2 regions of the Pseudomonas sp. JZ114 genome follow, and region 1 is predicted to be linked to the other one. Evidence: riboswitches for the same ligand, from Rfam matches in the RefSeq annotation. Region 1 holds a riboswitch; the other holds the start of a gene.
What was found. A riboswitch is a leader RNA that binds a small molecule or an ion and turns the genes downstream of it on or off. The one in region 1 is predicted to bind manganese.

Region 1 (11,396 bases):
TTGATACGAACCGTACCAGCGGTATCACTGCAAATGGCAACTGCATGGATAAAACAACTTGACTCAGGACCAGCAGTTTTGCCGTGCCGCTTTCCCCGTACAGGATGGTAACCGCCACGACTGGAATGATGGCCAGCCCACGAGTAATCAGGCGACGTGCCCAGTCTGGCAGACGCAGGTTGAGAAAGCCTTCCATGACAATCTGGCCCGCCAGGGTGGCCGTCACAGTGGAGTTGATCCCTGAAGCCAGTAGCGCTACCGCAAACAGTATCGAGGCGATACCTACGCCCAGCATCGGTGATAACAGGTGGTACGCCTGATCGATTTCCTCGACGTCTGTACGACCTGCCTGATGAAAGACAGCCGCTGCTGTAATCAGAATGGCCGCATTGACAAACAGGGCCAGCATAAGGGCAATGGTACTGTCCGTTACCGCCCAGCGAATACCCTGACGGCGACCTTCTTCCGTACGGGGGTAGGCCCGCGTCTGCACGATGGAGGAGTGCAGATACAGATTGTGCGGCATCACGGTCGCACCGATGATACCGATGGCCAGGTAAAGGGCTTCTGGATTCATCACCACTTCTGCCTGGGGCAAAAAGCCTTGGAGAATCTCGCCCACGGCGGGTTGTGCGAGCATCATCTGAACGCCAAAGCAGGCAAAGATAATGGTCAAAAGGGCGATGACAAAGGCTTCCAGCCAGCGGAAACCACGGCGCATCAAAAGCAGAATGATGAAGACATCGGCGGCGGTAATGATGGCGCCCCAGACCAAAGGAATGCCAAACAATAGATTCAAGGCAATGGCGGTGCCAATTACCTCAGCCAGATCGCAGGCAATGATTGCTACCTCGCAGGCGATCCAGAGAAGGAAATTGACTGGCCTGGAGTATTGATGGCGGCAGGCCTGCGCAAGATCCAACCCCGATGCGATACCCAGCCGCGCGGCCAGCGACTGGAGCAGAATAGCCATGAGGTTGGACAGCAGGATCACTGACAGCAGCATATAGCCAAACTTGGAGCCGCCCGCGAGGTCGGTTGCCCAGTTGCCCGGATCCATATAGCCCACAGCTACCATGTAGCCAGGGCCGATAAAAGCCATCAGACGACGCAGCCAGTGCCCGGTTGCAGGAACAGGCACGCTGGCGTTCATTCGTCCCAGGCTGGGGCGCGGTTCTTCCCTGTCACCCCAGGAAAGTGCTGCATAAGTGGCCGACTCTTTCATGTAATGAACGCTCGCAAGGATTGTACAACGTAATACATATGAAACTTAGCCTAGGCTAAGTTTCCAAGCACGGGCAATAAAACTTATCTATTTCAAGGATTGACGGTTAAACATTTTGGCGTTGCAGAGGGGATCGGTCAGAATAGGGCGGCCCTATCCGTGTGTATCGGGCGCTTGATTCATTCTGGAGAATGTGTGGTGAGCAAAGTTCGAGGAGAAGCGGTATCGATGAAACCCCTGGTAGAGGCTTCCGTACACATGGAAGGCTTTCAGCAGGTGCGTGAAGCGCATCGGCAGGAACTCATTGAGGATTACGTCGAACTGATTTCAGACCTGATCCATGCCCACGGCGAGGCGCGCCAGATTGATATCGCCACCCGGATTGGCGTCGCCCAGCCTACGGTCGCGAAAATGCTCAAGCGTCTTGCTACCTGTGGCTATGTCGTCCAAAAGCCGTACCGGGGCATCTTCCTGACGCCGGAGGGGGAAGCGCTCGCCCAAGCCAGCCGTGAACGGCACCACATTGTCGAGTCCTTCCTCCTGGCCCTGGGAGTGGATCCAAGCGTTGCCCGACGTGACGCGGAAGGTATCGAACACCATGTCAGCAGCGAAACGTTGGACATCTTTCGCCGCTTCGTGGAAGCCAAGCACGGCTGACCTTTTATAAGGGCGTTCAACTCAAATCATGCAACGGCTTGTCCAGTGCAGGCCCAACGGTAAAGTCCGAGAATACGATTTCCAGGCCAGCGCGTTCGGGCGTGCAGCAGAACGGTCCGACTTCAACGGCGCTGGAGCCTGGAAAATAGGCCAGCCTTAGCAATGGCCACTCTTGCCCATCCAGCGAATACTGAATTCTCAAGGCGTTGTCCTTGAGAGTCGCCCTGAGCCAGAAGGTATCAGGCTCGCCCGGCAGTGCACCTACAGCCCAGTCCGAATGGCCCAGCGTCAACACACTACCGATGAGGCGTTGGCCATCACTGACCTCTATGCCCGCTTTACACCATGTGGTGTTGTTCAGACGGATCATGAGTCCTGCCTGATCATAGAGTTCGCTGAACCGACCCTCCACTTTCACCGTTGCCGTGAAGTCACCTCCTGCGGCGACGTGAAACCAATGTCCGGTGTCTCTGATAAAGCCATAATAAGTCTCGCGCCAGAAGTCGGTACGCGCATCCGTTGTCACGCGCAGGTGATCATTCTCAAGTGCCCAGCGGCTGGGCTCGTTCAACCATTTGCAGTGATTCCACATGATCTGGACTCCAGGGGTCAGTGCGAAGGAGGGTTGGTACGATCGGCGTTGTCTATTGTTCTCAGCACCCGGCAGGGGTTACCTACCGCCACCACATGGGCCGGGATATCTTTCGTTACGACGCTACCTGCGCCAATGACAGCGCCTTCGCCAATCGTCACGCCTGGCAACACCGTAACGCCGCCGCCAATCCAGACGTTGTCGCCGATGGTAATGGGATGCGCATATTCCAGACCCTGGTTTCGTCGTTCTGCATCCAGCGGATGGCCAGCCGTGTAGAGTCCTACGTTGGGCGCTATGAATACGTTGCGGCCAATGCTGACCTTGGCGCAGTCCAGAATCACCAGATTGACATTGGAATAGAAGTTTTCTCCCAGCTCAATGTTATAGCCGTAATCACAATGAAAGGGCGCTTCGATGAGGACATGCTCTCCTGTCTTGCCCAACAGCGTTTTCAAAATATGCTTTTTGCCTTCAAGGTCCCGAGGATCAAGGTGGTTATAAGCATGAACCTGAACCTTGGCCTCCAGACGCTGCTGGATAAGCTCGGCATCATTGTTGGCGTCATAGAGCAGGCCGGCGGCCGCTTTTTCGCGTTCATTCATGGCAGGCTTCCTTGATTCGACGTTCCGAATGCAATCGACTGTCTCGTACAGCAGGTGCCAGCAGAACCGTTGCAGCCACCAATACCAGCACAACCACCATGGCCATGCGTAACCCGTAGGCTTGTCCAATGAAGCCCAGCGAGGGCGGGCCGATCAGAAAGGCGAGATAGCCCACGGTTGCCACGGCTGCTACCCGCTTGGCCGACTGTTCGCCAGAGTCGCCGGCAGCAGAGATCCCCACCGGAAAACCCAGCGATGCACCAAGCCCCCAGAAGAGTACGGAGGCCGCCGCCAAGATGGGGTTGTCAGAGAACGACACGAGGGCGATACCCAACGCACCGGACAGGGCACTGGCCCGTATGACAGCCTCTCGGCTGAATCGCTGGAGGATATAAGTGCCTGAGAAGCGCCCTATCGTCATGGCCGTGGTAAAGCCGGCATACACGAGTGCGCTGGACGCAGGATCGAAACCGTGTCCATCGACCATCAACAGCGGCAGCCAGTCGGTGGCGGAGCCTTCCGCCAGGGCAAGCGCCAGTACGATCAGACCGATCATGATCAGCGTCTTGTCTTTCCAGGGTTTGAAAGGCGTGACCGACTGCTGCTCTGTCTTGGCGGTCTGCGTCTGCCCGGTACCCGGGGGGATGGCGAGGCACGCCCAGACGCAGGGAAGCAGGGTTGCCGCGCCCATGAGAATAAGGTGCCAGAAGACCGGCAGCGAAAGATGAGTCAGTCCCAGGCTGATCAGCGAGCCTGCCAATGTGCCAAGGCTGAAGCAGCCATGAAGCGCGGGCAGAAGCGGTTTGCATGTAGTGGTTTCAAGTTCGGCGCCCTCGATATTGATGGCGATGTCCGAAAGGCCAAGGCCCAGGCCGAACAGAAAAAGCCCGGCAAACACGCCCATGGCCAGCGAGGCAGTGGAGGCTCCAGCAATGGCCAGAAACCCGAAGTAGACTAATACCAGCCCGCCACCAATGACGGGTCGGGTACCCACGCGGCTCACCAGGCGGCCCGAGGCAAGCACGCCGAGCATGGCGCCCAATGACAGGCCGAACAGGATCATGCCCATCTCACTGGTCGAGGCACTCAGCAAGTCCCGGATATCGGGTGTCCGGGTTACCCATGACGCCAACAGGAGTCCGGGGATCAAAAACAGTACAAACAGAGCGGTACGTCTGCGCCGAATCGCGGGAGTCACGGATTTACTCCATCCTAGGTAAAACAAAATCAGGGCTTATGTGTACGTTCGTACACATGGTAGCCTGTTCGTTCCATCCGTCCACCCGACCTATACGGTTACGTTGCATTGTTTTCGGAGACTGACACGGCATGCCCTCTGAACGACGTCTGGATCCTGAGCGAAGGAGTCGCATCATTGATGCCACTCTGGAGGTCATCGCGCGTGATGGCGTGTCAGGCGCTACCCACCGCCGCATTGCAGCCGTGGCTGATGTGCCACTGGGCTCCATGACCTACCACTTTGACGGCATCGAGCACTTGCTCAAGGAAGCGTTCACCCGTTTTGCCTGGTCCATTTCTGCCCGCTTCGATGCTCTCCTGGGCGCAGCCAAGACACCCGAGCAAGCTCTCGACGCCGTGGCGGATGTGATCTGTGGCGATTTCTGGCAGGAAGACAATGGTCGTGTCATGACGCTTTCCTACGAACTCTACGCCTACGCGAGTCGCAACCCCGCAATGAAGTCGATCATGCAGGACTGGATGTTTCGCAGTCAGCGGGCACTGGCGCAGCATTTCGATGCACGCACTGCCAGAACGCTAGATGCTCTGATCGAAGGGCTGACCATACATCGCTCCGTTGAGCAAGAGCCGACGACCCGTGAAGATGTTCTGCGGGTGATCAGGTTGATCGTCAACGGCTGAATGCATTTGTCTACGCGGATTCGCTTGCGTCTAATAGTTAATTATATTAACCATTAGACAGAGGTAACCGCTGCTGTCATCCGGTGTCGCCTCTGTGATTGCTCTTTGACTGCTCCGACAATAAACACAAGAAGGACGCACCATGAAGCGAACCATTACCCACAAGACGCTGGCCGTTGCCGGCTGCCTGAGTGCTTTAGCTTTTGTTATTCCCCTCGCCAGCGCTGACTCCACCCTCTCGTTGCAAGGTAGTTGCACCTCGCTGGCACGCAAGCTTGCCAGGCTTGATAACACTCTGATTGACACAGCCACGCGGATTGATGCCGGTGAGCTCAAGGTCGGCGGGCATGATATTGCGGCCCACTGCCTGATTCAGGGGCGCATGAATCCTCGAACTGGTATCGATGGCGTCCATTATGCCGTTGGCTTTGAGATGCGCTTGCCCCTGGCCTGGAACGGACGGTTCTTCTATCAGGCCAATGGCGGGCTGGATGGCAGTGTAGTTACCGCTACAGGCGGGCTGGGCGGAGGGCCGGTCACTAATGCCCTCGATAAAGGCTTTGCCGTTCTGAGCTCCGATGCCGGTCATACGGCGCAACAGAACATGACATTTGGCATCGACCCACAGGCCCGTCTCGACTATGGCTATCAGGCGGCCTTGAGACTGACGCCCATGGCCAAGCAGGCGTTACAGATAGCCTATGGCAGGCGGCCTGAACACTCCTACTTCGGTGGATGCTCCAATGGCGGTCGGCATACCTTTGTAGCCATGAATCGGCTGGCGAACGACTACGATGGCTTCCTGGCCGGCGCACCGGGCTATCGGCTTCCCCTGGCAGCGGTAGCCAGTATCTTTGGGGCGCAGCAGTATGCCAAGGTCGCAACGGATCCCAATGACCTGTCTACTGCATTCACTGCCCAGGAGCGTGCCTTGGTTGCAAAACGCGTCCTGGCACGTTGCGATGCCTTGGATGGTGCTACCGATGGGCTTGTGCAGGATTACCCGCGCTGCCAGCGTACGTTCAGCCTGTGGCGAGATGTTCCCACCTGTCGGGGTGAGCGCAACGGTCAGTGCCTGAGCATTGCGCAGAAGCGTGCCATAGACCCTATTTTCAAGGGAGCTACAACGCGGGTGGGCAAGCGATTCTATTCGAGTTTCCCCTATGACAGCGGTCTTGCGACCAAGGATGTAGCTTCCTGGGAGTTCGAGTCGCCTATCAGCCGTGACTCATTGGCTGTGGGTATTGTATTTGGCGTACCGCCGGTAAGCCCGGCGACGTTCGATGGCAAGTCGCTGGCCCTCAACAGCTCCATTGATGATCTGCTCGCACGAATCACACGTTCCAATGCGATCTACACCGAATCCGCCATGCGATTCATGACACCCCCGGATCCTACCCATCTTGAGTTACTGAGACAGCGGGGAGCCAAGGTCATGGTGTATCACGGTGTCAGCGATCCTATTTTTTCGGTCGACGATACCGTGGCTTGGTATGAAGGACTCCAGAAAAGCAATCGCGGTCAAGCAGAGCGCTTTGCCCGCTTGTATACCGTACCGGGCATGGGACATTGCCAAGGCGGACCGTCCACCGATCAATTCGACATGCTGACGCCTCTGGTCAATTGGGTTGAAAAGGGCAAGGCGCCAGAGCAGGTCATCGCCACCGCACGCGGCGTAGGTAATGCAGGCGGAGTGAATGCTGACGTTCCGGCGGACTGGTCACCTGCACGGACACGCCCACTGTGTCCTTACCCGCGTATTGCCCTGTACAACGGCACCGGCGATATCGAGTCGGCAGCAAGTTTCAGCTGCCGTGAACGGCCCCGTGGCTCGTCTGGAAACACGGAGCTGTAAGTCTGGTAGAGGCGCTCCGAGGAATGCTTCGGAGCGCTTCTGGTTTACTGGCCGTTTCTGGCCATTTTCAAAGGCAGACCGCACCGTGCATTACTGGTGCGTTGTAACAGGTGTGGCGGCCACATGCCTGGAATAGGCTGGGCCAGACGGATTTTAAGAAACTCGGTCGCGTCTGCTGCCCGCTCGCGACCACCACCGCCCGGAAAGTTGTTATCGTTGACCACCAGCAGGGTGCGCTCGTCCAGCGGCAGCACGTCTTCGATGGTGACATAGGGGAAGGTGAATACATTTGAGCCATCGCCGTTCAGGTCGTCTGGATCATCCAGGCGCATCAGATCGACCAGTTCGGTCTTGCGTACCACACCGCCATTAGGCACGGCACGGGTGTCGATCAGGTAGATCCGCTTGAACGGGACGCCATTGGTGGCTGTGCCGCCGTTACGCTCGATGACCAGAAAGCGATTATCGTCGATGGCTGTCATGTCCCCAATAGCATTGCCAGCAGCTTGGGTACGATAAAAATAGGTAACGCCCGTGAAGCGCTCATGATCGATGTCGAATTCGTTGATACGCAACTGGTTAGCCGGATCACCTGTCACCGGTTTTTCCAGTAGGGCATACAATTTGTCACCACGGGGGTTGATAGCCATACCCTCAAACCCACCCGAGCCGCCCAGGTTGGCCGTGGCCTTTCCTGCCACAACGTCCTTGTTTTCCGGCGCGTAAACGCCTGGGAGTGGGATTTCGCTCCGCAATACGGTTCCTGAGCCGTCTGTCTTGACCAGATAAGGTCCGAACTCATCGCCAAACCACAATGCACAGTTCTTGTCACGGCGCACGGACTCGACGTCCAGATCAGCACCCGTGATCAGGCGAGAGAACTGAATGGCGGGATCCACTTCGGGATTGGTGCTCTTGTTGTAGTAGTGAGCGTAATCCGCCTGGATAGGCATGGTCAGTTTACGGTTGACATCGTTGAGCGTGATTCGCGACGGCTCGGTAAAGCGAGCCAGAGGCATGCCGGTCAGAGCATTGCTTGCGGTAACCGTACCGGTACCGCCGCGGCGGGTCTTGAAATCAACCCGTGCGCTATACAGACGCAGCAGGGCATCGGCAGAGTTGGCCTGAGTGCCGAAGCCATTGTCTGTCAGGAACAGAAAACTGTTTTCATCAGCGCCTGGCAACACCGCGGAAAGCCCCTGTACGGGCTGGCGGCCCTGATAAGGCGGCACAAAGGTGCCATACGGATTTGGACTGATGAACTGGCCAGAAGTAGGCCCATCGGAAAACGTATCAGGTGGCATGACAGCCCAGCCTACCAGCGTGTTATTGGGAGACGCTAGCGCATGGGTGGACAGCGCAGCCGCCAGCGCGACCCAGAGAGGCCGTACTTTTTTCATTGTTATCTTCTCCGTCCAGGAAGTGAGTGTACCGGTCGCAAGCCCATGGCATCTGCTCCAGTGGTGCTGAGCACAATACGGCGCAAGTGTGTCAGGCATATGGCACCGAGCCGCACGGCTGGCGGTACGTTGACGCCTGTGTCAGTGGGAGAGGTATACGCTGAGGTTATACAGGCTCAAGGTGCCTGAGGCCCTTTCGAGCCTATAAAGTGGCGGCAAAACATAGCCATGGCTAAAAAGATTAGCTCTATCTATCTGATAGACTTGATAAATTTCTTTGTGTATTGTGGCGGCTTCTTTGGGGAGTAGCCTGCTTTCGAATGCTTCGAAAGTGTTTATGTCAACATTCTCGGCATGCATGCCGTGGCATAAACGACCACCCGGTTGGCGAGACCATTGATATATCCGCGTTCAGGATCGGGCGCGTGGATATGTCATTGGACGTTAGCCCGATCGGTACGGAAATCGTGAATCCAGCTGCTCTCGTCTTACTTGCCTTAGCCATGTCCACGGATGCGTTCGCCGCTGCGGTGGGCAAAGGTGCCAGCCTGCATAAGCCTTGTCTGCGAGAAGCGCTACGCACCGGTGCGATCTTTGGCACCATTGAGGCCATCACACCCGTCATTGGCTGGGCTGCCGGCCTTGCAGCTGCTCAGTTTGTACAAGAGTGGGATCACTGGATTGCCTTTACGCTCCTGTTGGGTCTGGGTCTGCGCATGATCTGGTCTGGCGTGAGAGAAGCAGAAGAGGTCGAGGAAAAGCCCACTCAGCACTCGTTCTGGTTGCTCGCCATTACGGCGGTAGCCACCAGTATCGATGCCCTGGCGGTCGGCGTGGGGCTTGCTTTCATCAACGTCAATATCATCGGCGCGGCGCTGGCTATCGGCTTAGCGACCATGATCATGGTGACTATTGGCGTCATGTTGGGGCGCGTGATGGGGGCTGTCATTGGCAAGCGGGCCGAGATCATTGGTGGGGTAGTGCTAATCGGTATCGGCTCGGTCATTCTGCATGAGCATTTGACCGCAGTAACCGGCTGATCCGGCTGGGTGCCGTCGGTAATCGTTGATCAATTACGTCCTGTTTCATGTTTTAAAACCAGAGCGCCTGCAGGATGTCTGCAGGCGCTCTGGTGTTTTGGGGAAGCGTTCCTGAGAAGGACTGGCGCTTCCAGGCTGCTTCGTTAACGCTGAACGTTAGGGAAGCGCTGCTTCAGGTAAGTATCCACTTCATTAAAGTCATAGCCCTGCTCTTTGGCCTTAAGGGCAAGGTCTGATACGCATTTCGGACTTGGCGCATCTGCTGCCTCATCTTTACAGACGTCCGGCTGGGCCTGGGTAATGTATTCGCTGACTGAAGGTCTGGGTTTGACGGCATCGCCATCAAAGGTCTCGGACTTGGGCAGAATGAACTTGTTGACCACGATGGCAAACAGGATTCCCAGGATCGCAAGCGTTATGACATACGTAGCCGTAATGCGTTTACGCTTCGGGACATTCTCTAACTGGCTCAAATCAGCACTCCTTTCTAGAGGGATCGATAACATTGTCCTTCGGTTACGATTTAGTAACCCGCTTGTGACCAGAAGTTCAGCATTTTGCCGTGCAGGACGTTGATCCGAATCAATAAGGCGTCGATGTGGGAGTGAGCTAACAGGCCGGGCTGCGGATTTTCAGTGTTTCAGCCTGATAGGTTTTCCACTTATAAAGTGAATATGCTTGTGGATAATTACGGCTAGCCCATATACGGCAAGGGCTGGACAGAGTTGATCATTTTTTGATCAGTTTGAGATTGGGCAGCGACCAGCAGTAACCGGATCGCTTTGATTCATAAGGCGCCGGCGCGATAGGGTGAAAAGGTGGGGCCATACCCATCCTTCCAGACTCTCAAACCAAACGCCCCCGTTAGTACGGGGGCGTTTGGTTTCATCGGGTACAGTGCTATTTAGACCTGAGCGCTGCGCTCCTTGATTTCCTGGTGCAGAATGCGGTCGTTTTCGGAGTAATCGACCGGGCAATCGATTACATGTACGCCTGGTGTGTTCACGCAGCGCTCAACCAATGAGGCGAATTCCGCAGCGCTTTCCACCCGATGGCCCTGAGCGCCATAGCTTTCGGCATAACGGACAAAGTCCGGGTTACCGTAGTCCAGACCATAATCTTCAAAGCCCATCTGTGCCTGCTTCCAGCGGATCATGCCGTATCCGTCATCACGCAGAATGATGACCACAAGGTTCATCTTCAGGCGTACAGCGGTTTCCAGCTCTTGACTATTCATCATGAAGCCGCCGTCACCGCATACGGCAACGATAGGCGTCTGTGGATGAACCAGGCGTGCCGCCATGGCAGAAGGAAGACCAGCACCCATGGTAGCCAATGCGTTGTCCAGCAACACCGTGTTAGGCATGTAGGCCTTGTAGTTACGGGCAAACCAGATCTTGTAGATACCGTTATCCAGCGCCACGATACCATCCGACGGCAGCACCTTGCGCAGGTCTGCAACCATACGCTGCGGGTACATCGGGAAGCGGTCATCTGTGGAGCCTTCGGAGACATGAGCCTCGTTGGCTTCACGAATGGTCAACAGGCGGTCGAAGTCCCAGGTTGGTTGAACTTCAATGGCTTCCTTGATTTGCCAGATGGCATTGGCGATATCGCCTACCACTTCTACCTGAGGGAAATACACCGGATCGACTTCGGCCGAGCGGAAGTTGATGTGGATGACCTCCGTACCTCCACGCACCATGAAGAACGGTGGCTTTTCGATGACGTCGTGGCCAATGTTGACGATCAGATCAGCCGACTCCAGCGCACGGTGCACGAAGTCACCGGCCGACAGCGCCGCGTTACCCAGGAAACGGGGATGACGCTCATCCACCACCCCTTTACCCATCTGGGTGGTAATGAACGGAATACCCGTCTTTTCAATTAACTGACGCAGCACGCGCGCCGTCATCTTGCGATTGGCCCCCGCACCGATGACCAGGACTGGGCTGCGTGCGCCTTCCAGCTTGGATATGGCCGCCTGGATGGACTTGTATTCAGCGATGGGTCGGCGGGTCAGGCTGGGTGGAATCGGGGTGCTTTCAGTCTGCTCAGCCGCGATGTCTTCTGGAAGTTCCAGGTGAACCGAACCGGGCTTTTCTTCTTCAGCCAGACGGATCGCTTCACGGATACGCGAA
Region 2 (11,396 bases), on a different replicon from region 1:
ATTGCCTGCAGCGGGGGAGCCTCGGTAACTGCGCGGCTCGCCCCGCCGCCTTTGCGCTAGGGAAGCGCTTTCTCGATGGCCTGAACCAGATTGGGATCATCTGGCGCAGTTCGTGGGCTGAAACGAGCCAGAACCCGGCCATCGGGACCTACCAGGAATTTCTCGAAATTCCAGGTGATCTCTCCGGGAAACTCCGCACCTTCACCAGCCAACTGCCGGTACAGGGTATGACGTGTCGGGCCGTTTACCTCGATCTTGCTCGACAGGGGAAACGAAACGCCATAGTTCGTGCTACAGAATTGTTGAATATCCGCATCGCTTCCAGGCTCCTGGCCTGCGAATTGATTGCATGGAATGCCCAGGATGACCAACCCGCGGTCGCGGTAGGTCTGATACAGCGATTCCAGGCCCGCATATTGCGGGGTCAATCCGCATTTGGATGCCACATTAACCACCAACACCACCTTGCCTTTGTAAGGTGCCAGGGGGAGATCCTTCCCATCCAGCCCTTGCAAGGTGAGATCGTGGAACGCACTCATGATGTGCTCCTTGTGAATACAGTAGGCGTAAAAAAAGCGTCCGACCGGGCTGTTCCCTTTCGGACGCTCTCGCTTGGACATTCTAGTGTGGGTTCGTTCCCGCCACACCAGGATTTCCGTCGCGTTTTAGTGCTGATGACCACCTTCACCGTGTACGTGACCGTGAGCGACTTCTTCAGAAGAGGCATCACGCACGTTCACAACCTTGACCTTGAAGTTCAGGCGCTGGCCAGCCAGCGGGTGGTTGCCGTCAACGGTCACGTCATCGCCATCGATGTCGCGCACGGTAACGATCTGCATGCCGCCGTCTGGACCGGAAGCGTGGAATTGCATGCCCACTTCCAGCTCGTCCACACCTTCGAACATGCTGCGGTTCAGGGTAGCGACCAGCTCAGGGCTGTACTCGCCATACGCATCTTCAGGCTCGACGGCAACGTTGAGTTCATCGCCAGCCTGCTTGCCTTCGAGCGAACGCTCAAGGCCCGGAATGATGTTGCCTGCACCGTGCAGGTATACCAGCGGGGCGCCGCCAGCGGAACTGTCGATAACCTCACCGGCGTCGTTGGTCAGGGTATAGTCGATGGAGACCGCTTTGTTGGCCGCAATCTGCATGGTAAAAACCTTTGAATAAGATGAATGAAAGGTCAAGTGTACGCGGCAATCGCCCCGATTGCGACCCACCGCCATCAAAGCAGACGAGTGTCATTCTGGATTTTTATCAGGATGAAGAGGGTCATTGGGTAGTTTTATTGAGTTGTGGACACAGCCAGCACCTCCGCCACGACCCGCCCTGGCAAACCCGTGCCTGGGTAAACGACGAGGCGCAGCGCTTGAAGCATATCGGACAATCATTTCCATGCGGCTGGTGCGCCAAAAGCTGAATGGCATGAGGTCAATCCGGTTTAATCCTGCCGTGAGCGCTTATGAAGCATGTTTCCCGACGCTGGCTTGTTTTATGATTTGCCGCCTTTTTGCTGTTGGGAACGCTTGATGCTTCATTATCTACCTAGCCTGGTCCGTGGTCTTGTGGGCGGCCTGCTCCTAGCGGCCAACACCCTGTTCTGGTGCTGGCCACTGTTTGCCGTAACGCTACTCAAGCTGTGCCTGCCCTTCCCGACTGCACAACGGCTGTCCAGACGCCTCATGAATGCCATCCACGAGGCCTGGATCAGTGGCAATCATCTCTGGATTCGCCTGACGGGTCGCATCCACTGGGACGTCCGCGGGCTCGCCAGCCTCGATTACAAACACTCCTATCTGGTGACCAGTAACCATCAGAGCTGGGTTGATATCTTTGCGCTCCAGTACCTGATGAATCGCCATATCCGTCCGCTCAAGTTCTTCCTCAAACAAGAGCTTATCTGGGTGCCTGTCATTGGATTGTGCTGGTGGGCACTCGACTTTCCCTTCATGAAGCGCTACTCGAAAGCGTATCTGGCCCGCCATCCTGAAAAGCGTGGCAAGGACCTTGAGACTACACGTCGGGCCTGCGCGCGCTTTCGCGATACGGCGGTGGGAATCTTCAATTTTCTGGAAGGAACCCGTTTCACCCAAGCCAAACATGACGCCCAGCGCGCGCCGTATCGTCACTTGTTGAGCCCGCGTGCGGGCGGTATCGCCTTTGTGCTGGATGCGATGGGAGAGCAGCTGCATTCGCTGGTCAACGTTACCATCCACTATCCCAACGGAACGCCGAGCCTTTGGGATCTGCTCTCCGGCCGGATTGCAGCCATTGTCGTGCGTGTCGAAGAGATTGCCATCCCCGCAGCTTTTCTGGGCAAGAGCTACGACCTGGACAGCGAATACCGCGCAGCCTTCCAGGCCTGGGTTAACCAGCTTTGGACAGCCAAGGATGAACTGCTGGAGCGGCTACATCAGGAGTATCCGCCCAAGCATTACCTTCATGCAGGCAAGCGATAGTCTTCCTGCGTCATTAGGTCGATCCCGCATTCCAGGGTTTCGATCCAGTCCAGAAACGCCTTGATCACGGGCGGCGACGCAAAGGGCCGCCCGTGCTGAGGCACAATCATGGCAACATTCATTTCCCTGACCATGCCTGCCCATAGCCGGCAGGCCTTGTTGCAGGCCATGTAGCGTCGATGAAAGCACTCCATGCTGGGCATGTGAGCCTCGAAATTCTCGACCGGTGCCGCGTCATCCACGAGTGAGGCGCCCATATCGCCCGAAAAGAGAATTCGACTGACAGAATCGTATAGCTGGAAATTACCGACTGAATGCAGAAAGTGGGCGGGAACGGCCATGAGGGCGCATTGGCCCAGCCGGAAAGATTGGCCCCGATCAGGCAAGGGTATGATTCGCTCAAAGACCGACAGGTTGTGACTAATGGACAGATAACCGGCCGTCAAATGAGGCAGAAAGCGTGCCCACAGCTTCGAGCAGATGACCTGAGCCCGCGTATGCAGCAGCCATTTGTCCAGCGCCGCGATAATGTCGGGGTCCTGGTGCGATGCAAAGATATAGGTCAGATCCTGCAGCGGAATATGCCTGGACAGCTCCAGCGACAGCGGCGTATAGGTCAGATCACCGCCGGGATCGAATAGTAGATATTCATCATGATCGATGATGAGAAACTGGTTGGATTGCACTCCGTCTCCTGTAACCAGGCTATCGAAGCACAAACATTTATGGGAGCCGTTATCAAACAGCACAATGGGATCGCGGCGCATAGGGACCTCGTGTAATAGCGCGGTGACTCTATGCGCACAAGCCGTTGCGCATGTTGACCTGAATCAATAGCGATCCCGCTGCGCCTGACGAACGAACGCCAGCAGTTCGGGATAAAAGTCAAAGAAGTCCTGCTCAAGCAACGCATAACGCGCTTCTACTTCCGCAAAGGCGCCCTCAAGGAGTACAGGCCGGGACAGTCGACTCGCCATACCATTGATGACCTGTTCGATGATCCTGAATTCCTGATAACTGCCTAGCCAGTCCTGAGCTGCCATACGCGGCGCGATCCTCGCCAGCCGTGGCGGCAAATCAGGCTCCGACAGCAGAATACGATAGAACCGCGCAATAAAAGCCTCTAATGGCTGGTCGGCGTAAGCAGCCCAATGCCGGCTGAGGCAGTGATCGAAAAAGACATCGACCAGGATACCGCTGACGCGCCGGCGCGCCTCGGGAAAGCGTGCACGGGCACGATCGATCAAGGGATGGCTGTCGGTAAAGGCATCAATACGGCGATGCAGGCGGATAGCCTGTTCGATAGCCAAGGGCCAGCGATTATCGAGAGGACCTTTGACGAAGTCACCGTAAAGACTTCCCAGCAGCTGTTCACGATCTGAACCGCCAAGATGAAGATGAGCGAGATAATTCATGCCTGTCAGCTTACTACCTTGCCCCTGCGCCAGGGGCTTCTGCTAGGCTGGCAGTTCCGGCCAATAATCATAAGGACACCCCATGAGCCTAGCCCGTCGTGCCGCCTTTCTGGATTATGCCTCATTGGACCTGGGAGATCTGGATCCAGCTCCGTTGAAGGCAGCCTTCAGCGAATTCCACGTCTATCCGGCCACCGCGCCCGACGAGATTATCGAGCGCCTGCAGGCCGTGGAGGTGGCTATCGTGAACAAGGTCAGCCTGACCGCTGACTGCCTTTCTGCATGCCCATCGCTCAAGCTGGTACTGGTCAGCGCCACCGGCACCAATAATGTGGATCTGGACGCAGCACGCCAATATGGGATAACCGTCTGCAATTGTCAGGGGTACGGCACGCCTTCCGTTGCACAGCACACGTTCGCGCTCCTGCTGGCCCTGGCCACGCGACTGCCGGATTATCAGCGCGATGTTCAGGCCGGACGCTGGCAGGAAGCCAAGCAGTTCTGCCTGCTCGACTATCCCATCATGGAGTTGGAAGGCAAGACGCTTGGCATCCTGGGTCACGGTGAGCTTGGCGGTGCAGTTGCTCGCCTGGCGGAAGCATTTGGCATGCGTATCCTGCTGGGTCAGTTGCCTGGACGGCCAGTGCGCGAAGGCTACATACCGCTGGAAGCGCTACTGCCCCAGGTAGACGCGTTGAGCCTGCATTGCCCCCTTACCGACGCCACGCGCAACCTGATCGATGCTCCGCAACTGGCTGCCATGAAGCCCACCGCTTTTCTGATCAATACGGCTCGAGGCGGTATCGTGAACGAACAGGCATTGGCCGACTGCCTGCGGAGCGGTCATCTGGGAGGCGCCGCCACGGACGTCCTCACCCAGGAGCCGCCAAAAGGCGGAAATCCCCTGCTCGCCCACGACATTCCCAGGCTTATCGTGACGCCTCATAATGCATGGGGAAGCCGGGAGGCTCGCCAGCGGATCATCGGTCAGCTGACCGATAACGCAACCGCCTTTTTTGCGGGCGCGCCGACTCGCACGGTCTGCTAAGCTTCGCGCTTTTTTTACCGAGGACGCCCATGGATCCACGCAGCGAAGTCCTGCTCCGTCAGCCCGAGCATTTTCAAGGCCGAACCTTGCTGGCAGGATTACCTGCAGATGATCTATTGAGCCACCTCCCGGAGGCACATGGCTGGACCTGGCATGCAGGCGATGAGGCCTATTTCCAGGCTCGCTTTCCCGGGAGAGTCGACTTCGGAACCTCTACACCTGCTCAGCCATACGATACCGCCGTACTGTTCCTGCCCAAGTCCAGAGAGCTGACGGATTACCTGCTCAGCGTCTTGGCGGCCATGGTCCCTCAAGGGGCACTGTATGTGGTAGGCGAAAAGCGGGGTGGAATCGAGCGGGCTGCCAAACAGCTGGCTCTGCTGGGCGCCGCCAGCAAGCTGGACAATGCTCGGCACTGTCAGTTGTGGAAGGTCTCACATCCTGAGGCAGCCCCCGTCATGCTGCATGAGCGGGCCGAGCGCTTCGAGCTGGATGTTGCCGGTTCAATGCTTCATGTAGTCAGCCTGCCAGGTGTGTTCAGCCACGGGCGGCTCGACAAGGGGAGCGCCCTTCTGCTCGAACACCTCGATAATCTACCTGCTGGTGCGCTGCTGGATTTCGGATGCGGCGCAGGTGTAGTAGGTGCATCGCTCAAACAGCGCTATCCCCACAATGACCTTCATATGCTCGACGTGGACGCATTTGCGGTAGAGAGTAGCCGCCTGACCTTGGCTGCCAACAGGCTGGACGGCACCGTATTGGCTGGCGACGGTATCGCTGCGGCGCCCATTGGGCTGGCCGCCATTATCAGCAACCCGCCGTTTCACCAGGGCGTACACACTCATTATCAAGCCAGCGAGACCCTGCTACGCGAAGCCGTCCATCACCTGCGCCCAGGCGGCGAGCTACGTATTGTGGCCAACAGCTTTCTCAGGTATCCCCCACTGATCGAGCAATATCTGGGGCCCTGCAAGGTGTTGGCAGAGCGTGACGGCTTTCGTATCTACCAGGCCTTCCGCTGCTGATAGAGACAGCGTATCGCTCTTTTGAATTGCACCTGCCTGGATGTTTGGGCAGAATGCGCGCCGTCCTAGGGGAGTAGTCTCTGGCCATCAGCGCCAGGCGTCCGTCAACATACTTGGTCCTCGACCATGGCGTTCGCGACCTGCGGGTTTGACAAGACCTATGACATGCAGCCTTTACCCGGGGTGGGAAGGCATGCATGTCATTTGTCTAATTAATGCCCACCCCTTTTGGAAACCTGATGGAATCCCTGTTAGTCCCTACGCTGGTCGTCGCCCTTGCAGAAATAGGCGACAAGACTCAGCTGCTTGCTCTGTTGCTGGCTGCCCGATTTCGTAAGCCCTGGCCTATCATCATGGGAATGGTGGCTTCGACGCTGGCCAACCACTTTGTTGCCGGCGCCGTTGGCAGCTGGGTCAGCCGCTTCTTCAGCGAGACGGCCCTGAGTTGGATTCTGGCGATTTCATTTGTAGCCGTCGCCCTCTGGACGCTGATCCCGGACAAGCTGGACGAAGATGAGGCATCAGGCCTTAAAAAGAGCTCTGGACCTTTCCTGACAACGCTGGTGGCGTTCTTCCTGGCGGAAATGGGAGACAAGACACAAGTCGCCACGGTGATGCTGGCAGCCCAATACCCTCATTTCATTCTGGTCGTCATGGGCACGACACTGGGTATGCTTGTGGCCAACGTACCCGTTGTACTCGCAGGCAACTTTGCCGCTGACCGGCTGCCATTGGTGTTGATCCGCCGACTCGCCTCTACGGCATTCGGCATCCTGGCTCTCGCGGCGGCTTATCACGCGCTTGAACTAAGCGGTGCGTTCTAATTATTCCTTTCTGAGCATAAAAAAGCCCCGGCTATCAGCAGCCGGGGCTTCTGGTTCTCGATAGCCGACCTGTCACGACTTACGGCTGGCCTCATAGAACGGCATGACCTTGGGAATGGCAGCCTCCAGATTGCTCATCCGCTTGTCATCGGACGGGTGGGTGCTGAGTATCTCTGGTGACTGGTTACCATTACTCAGCTTGGCCATCTTCTGCCAGAGCGTCACGGCGGCATTGGGGTTATAGCCCGAGCGCGCGGCCAGTTCGAGCCCGATGAGATCTGCCTCGTTCTCGTTGGAACGGCTGAACGGCAAAGTCAGACTAACCTGGGTAACCTGATCCGCCACCTGCATACCACCCTGACCAATACCCAGCAGCGCCCCGCCGATATTCTGACCCATCTCGATGGCATAGGCGCGGGACATCTGCTCGCGGCTGTGTTCACGCAGTGCATGGGCAATCTCATGCCCGATCACAGCGGCCAGCTCATCGTCCGTAGGCTTCAGTTGATCAAGCAGGCCGGTATAAACAAAGATTTTTCCACCCGGGCCGCAGTTGGCATTCACTTCATCATTCTGGAGCACGTTGACCTGCCAATCCCAGTTGGCCGCATCCGCCCGCAGCGCAGACGTATGAGCAATCAACTGCTTGGCTATTGCCTGTACTCGCTTGCCCTGAGCCGTATCGTTGGCCAGCTTGCCGGCGTTTTTCGCCTCGGTAACCGTCTTCTGGTACGACTGCGAGTACATCTGGTTGACCTGATCAGCCGACAACATGCTGAACATATACTGCTTACGCTCAACCCCAACAGCATTTCCGCTAGTGGTATTCACCGCCTGACATGCGCTGAGCAGTACTGAAAGCGAAAGACCGACGATGGGTAAAACACGACGCATGACACTCTCCTGATTGCGCGACTGCGCAGATGGTAGGTCGCGCCGCCAGTCTCGACAACTCCTACCGACCAAGCGACGAGTGACACGGCTAGCAGTTCGGCATTGCCAGCCCAACGCCTAAAGCGGCGTCAGGCATTCCGGCCCGTCTACCGAGGGATCATTCACAATACCGGCAAGCACTCTCTCACGCAGCGGCATTGAGGGCTTCAGCAGGATCTCATTCAGGACGCGCGGCTCTGTCGTGGATGACAGCCAAGCGTCCCGTTCGGCCTCGGCCAGCACCAGCGGGCGACGGAGTCCTCCAGCGGGCTGAGTCAGCATGGCCACACTCAAATAGACCTGCCCCATGACCGGATAGGCCTCCCAGATGCCTGCAAAGAAAGCCAGCGGCTCGCCATTGATCATCCAGAAGGCCCGCTTGCGCGAAGTCCCTCGCCATTCATAAAACCCATTGGCCAGTAACAGGCAGCGGCGCTGGGCAAATGCTTCGCGAAACATAGGCTGATCCGCTACCGTTTCCGCCCGGGCATGGGTGGGCGTGCGCGAGAGATCCGTGAACCAGGCGGGCGTCAGGCCCCAACGGCCACTGTCGACACGACACTCGCCCTCATGGTGCCGCATGAATAGCACCTGGGCATGGGGAGAGATGTTCCAGCGCGGCTGATAGTCCGCTGGAAAACCGGTCATCCGAGTTACCTCGGGAGGCCAGCGAAACAAGGCGTAGCGTCCAGACATACACAACCAGGCAAGAAAACAAACAGAGCGATTCGGTTCGCCTTTTCAGGCAAAGCCGACTACCGCTTCAGCACAATAACACGGCCGGCCCGCTGTCCGGGTCCTCATAAGGCAATGGCTGAGCAGCGTTGTAATCGGCAATCAGCTCGCGGGCGCGCGGAGCATCTGCGTCATGCACGGCAATTCCCAGAAGCCCAATAGCAGGCAACTCGCCAATGGCGCCTATCAAATGGCGTCCCGCCAAATGCGCGTCAATACCCTCACTGTCCAGCATGGCCAGTAGCATTTCTGCCTCCAGGAGATCCCGCGGCTCATAGATCCTGAGCATCATTCATCCTCTCGCCGACTTTCGAGAGACCATGTCATACCCTCTGTGTGTAAGATAAAAAAGATAGGTCTGCAACAGACGGGGCAATCCTCATAGTACGACTGATCGCCACCCGACAGGTCTACCACCGCCTCGGCAGGTTCTCCGCAGTAAGGACACTCATACGGTTGGCTTTCCAGCATAATGGGCTCCTAATAGGCTCCGGCACCGTGTTTTTGCGATGATTGGAATCGCCAGGGGCGACATTAACGCCGTATTCGGCTTGCATCTCTCGCTGCGCGCTCTACTATGGCCGCCACTTTGCGACACGTGTCGCCACTTGTTATTAAAAAGAGAACGATATGGGCGAGTTCGAAGCCATTCGACCCTTCAACGATACAGAAGTCCCTGCCGTCTTGGCCCGACTCATCAATGATGAGCAGTTTATCGACATCCTGACCCGCTACCGCTTCCCCAAACTGTCCAGCCCGTTTGGATGGCTGCTCAAGCCTATGCTGCGCCATCGGCTGAGGCAGGAAGTGTCCGGTATCACCAGCGTCAGCATGCTTCAGGACAAACTGGAGCCTTATGTCGATCGTACGATCGAGAAAGCCACCGATGGTGTGACTTATTCGGGCCTGGATAATCTACGTAGCGGCTGTGCCTACTTGTTCATGGCTAACCACCGTGACATCGTTATGGATCCAGCTTTCGTAAATTACGCCGTGTATCATGCCGGGCTGCCAACCCCGCGCATCGCCATTGGCGATAACCTCTTGCAGAAGCCCTTCGTCAGCGACCTCATGCGCTTGAACAAGAGCTTTATCGTCCACCGCTCCATCACCGGACGGCGTGAAAAGCTTGCGGCGTATCAGACGCTTTCGGCTTATATCAATTACTCCATTCGCCAGGATGGCCAGTCCGTCTGGATCGCCCAGGCCGAAGGCCGGGCCAAGGATGGAGACGACCGCACCGACTCAGCCATCCTCAAGATGTTTCACATGGGCTGCAAGGACGACTCCTTTGCCGATATGGTAAAGGCGTTGCACATCGTGCCTGTGTCGATCAGCTATGAGTATGATCCCTGCGATCTGGCCAAGGCCCGTGAACTCTATATTCGTGAAACCACCGGCACCTATGCCAAGGCGCCTGGCGAGGATGACGTCAGCATTGCCTTGGGCATCACGGGCTACAAGGGACGCGTGCATGTGGAGTTTGGCGAGATGCTGACCGGCGAATTCAGCGATGCCAAGCAGCTGGCAACCGAAATGGACCGCCGCATCCTGACTAACTATCGACTTTTCCCTGCCAACCACCTGGCCTATGAGCGCTGGGACGGCCGTGACGAGTCACTGACCGTACCCTCGGCAGAAAGCCTGTTCCCAGCAGACGAGCTGGCTGAAGCTCGGCAGAAGTGGCAGGAGCGCCTCAATAACTGCCCTGCCGAATACCGCCTGCAGATGATCCGCCAATATGCCCAGCCTGTACTGAACAAGTATCGGCTCCTGGCAGGGCGACCACTGGATTAAGTTGGTTGAATCAAAAAAGCCCCGTTGCCGGGGCTTCTTCAGATAACAGGCTTACTGCCCGTTAAGAACCTGGGCGATAGTCTGGTCCTTGAAGACGCGGGTCAACGCATCGCTCAGCACATCGCTTACCAGCTTGGTATTGGTTGCCGTATTGGGTGCCATACCGAAACGCTGCTCCAGCGAGGCGCCATAGCGACCGCTGTAGCCACGCATGCTGTTACGCACATCCACCTTGAAGGTTGCGCCAATATTGGCCGAGGTGACGTATAGCTCCTTGGGCGACTGATACTTCAGTTCCGCCAGAGTCAGCGTCAGCTGGGGAGCATTGTAGGCATTGGCCGTTGGCGTGAAGCCCAGCAGACGAACCGCTGACTCCGCTTCAGCCTGAAGCTTTGGAATGACATCGTTGCTCTGGACCGACACGGTACTGGTTTCAGGATACAAACCGCCCCGAGTTCCCAGCGAGAATGACGAGCGACCGTCCACGACACGTACCGAAACAGGCTGCCCGTGCCCGACCGCAGCGATTGGGGCTGTCAGTTTGGGTTGCGGACTCAATTGCTGTGGACTGCTGGCACAGCCGGCAATAGCCAGTCCGGCAACAGCGATCAGACCAAGCAACAAGCGATTGCGCATGCTCTACTCCATCTTCATGTGGGTCGTTGATGGCAGGCAGTATACCCAGCCCGTGAATGCCTGACAGCACTGTATGAGCCGCCGCAAGCGAAACGCTGCAAACAGCCGGGCGACGTGCTCAAATAAATGCATCACGTACACACGAGGCATACCATGTCCATAAGACGCGCAACGCCTACAGACATTCCCTTGCTGGTCGAGATTTGGGAACAGGCCGTCAGGGCAACCCATCACTTTCTACCTGAGGACGACATCGACTTTTTCCGCCCGCTGGTGCGTGACAGCTACCTGCCCAGCCTGGAAACGTGGGTCAGCTTGTCCGATGACGATCAACCTGCAGGATTCATCGGTCTTACCCAGGCCAGCGTAGACATGCTTTTTGTTGATCCAGCCCGACATGGTCAAGGACATGGGAGGCGACTCTTGCGCCATGCGGCCGGGCTACACGGCCGACTAACGGTAGACGTCAACGAGCAGAACGATGGGGCCAAAGGCTTTTACCTGGCACAAGGGTTCACCGTGAC

Region 2: linked by a shared signal. The riboswitch ahead of JQR90_RS15705 (TMEM165/GDT1 family protein) and the one ahead of mntP (manganese efflux pump MntP) in region 1 are both predicted to bind manganese.

What each region holds. Positions count from the first base shown of each region.
Region 1 covers NZ_CP069257.1:881,847-893,242, reverse strand. Annotated here, with positions in the region: gene JQR90_RS23515 (Nramp family divalent metal transporter) at 1-1,225, opposite strand, end outside; gene mntR (manganese-binding transcriptional regulator MntR) at 1,454-1,882, shown strand; gene JQR90_RS23505 (DUF1349 domain-containing protein) at 1,899-2,474, opposite strand; gene JQR90_RS23500 (sugar O-acetyltransferase) at 2,492-3,079, opposite strand; gene JQR90_RS23495 (MFS transporter) at 3,072-4,277, opposite strand; gene JQR90_RS23490 (TetR/AcrR family transcriptional regulator) at 4,409-4,960, shown strand; gene JQR90_RS23485 (tannase/feruloyl esterase family alpha/beta hydrolase) at 5,103-6,815, shown strand; gene JQR90_RS23480 (esterase-like activity of phytase family protein) at 6,860-8,215, opposite strand; yybP-ykoY riboswitch at 8,509-8,673, shown strand; gene mntP (manganese efflux pump MntP) at 8,683-9,255, shown strand; gene JQR90_RS23470 (hypothetical protein) at 9,399-9,728, opposite strand; gene JQR90_RS23465 (acetolactate synthase large subunit) at 10,160-11,396, opposite strand, start outside.
Region 2 covers NZ_CP069256.1:3,314,100-3,325,495, forward strand. Annotated here, with positions in the region: gene cysZ (sulfate transporter CysZ) at 1-28, shown strand, start outside; gene JQR90_RS15665 (glutathione peroxidase) at 57-539, opposite strand; gene JQR90_RS15670 (FKBP-type peptidyl-prolyl cis-trans isomerase) at 666-1,151, opposite strand; partial or broken gene JQR90_RS15675 (DUF3565 domain-containing protein) at 1,120-1,420, shown strand; gene JQR90_RS15680 (acyltransferase) at 1,530-2,459, shown strand; gene JQR90_RS15685 (MBL fold metallo-hydrolase) at 2,441-3,226, opposite strand; gene JQR90_RS15690 (ACP phosphodiesterase) at 3,290-3,874, opposite strand; gene JQR90_RS15695 (2-hydroxyacid dehydrogenase) at 3,957-4,922, shown strand; gene JQR90_RS15700 (methyltransferase) at 4,952-5,947, shown strand; yybP-ykoY riboswitch at 6,004-6,170, shown strand; gene JQR90_RS15705 (TMEM165/GDT1 family protein) at 6,187-6,771, shown strand; gene JQR90_RS15710 (M48 family metallopeptidase) at 6,844-7,665, opposite strand; gene JQR90_RS15715 (SOS response-associated peptidase) at 7,783-8,400, opposite strand; gene JQR90_RS15720 (DUF2007 domain-containing protein) at 8,468-8,728, opposite strand; gene JQR90_RS15725 (CPXCG motif-containing cysteine-rich protein) at 8,728-8,910, opposite strand; gene JQR90_RS15730 (1-acyl-sn-glycerol-3-phosphate acyltransferase) at 9,070-10,236, shown strand; gene JQR90_RS15735 (YajG family lipoprotein) at 10,288-10,872, opposite strand; gene JQR90_RS15740 (acetyltransferase) at 11,026-11,396, shown strand, end outside.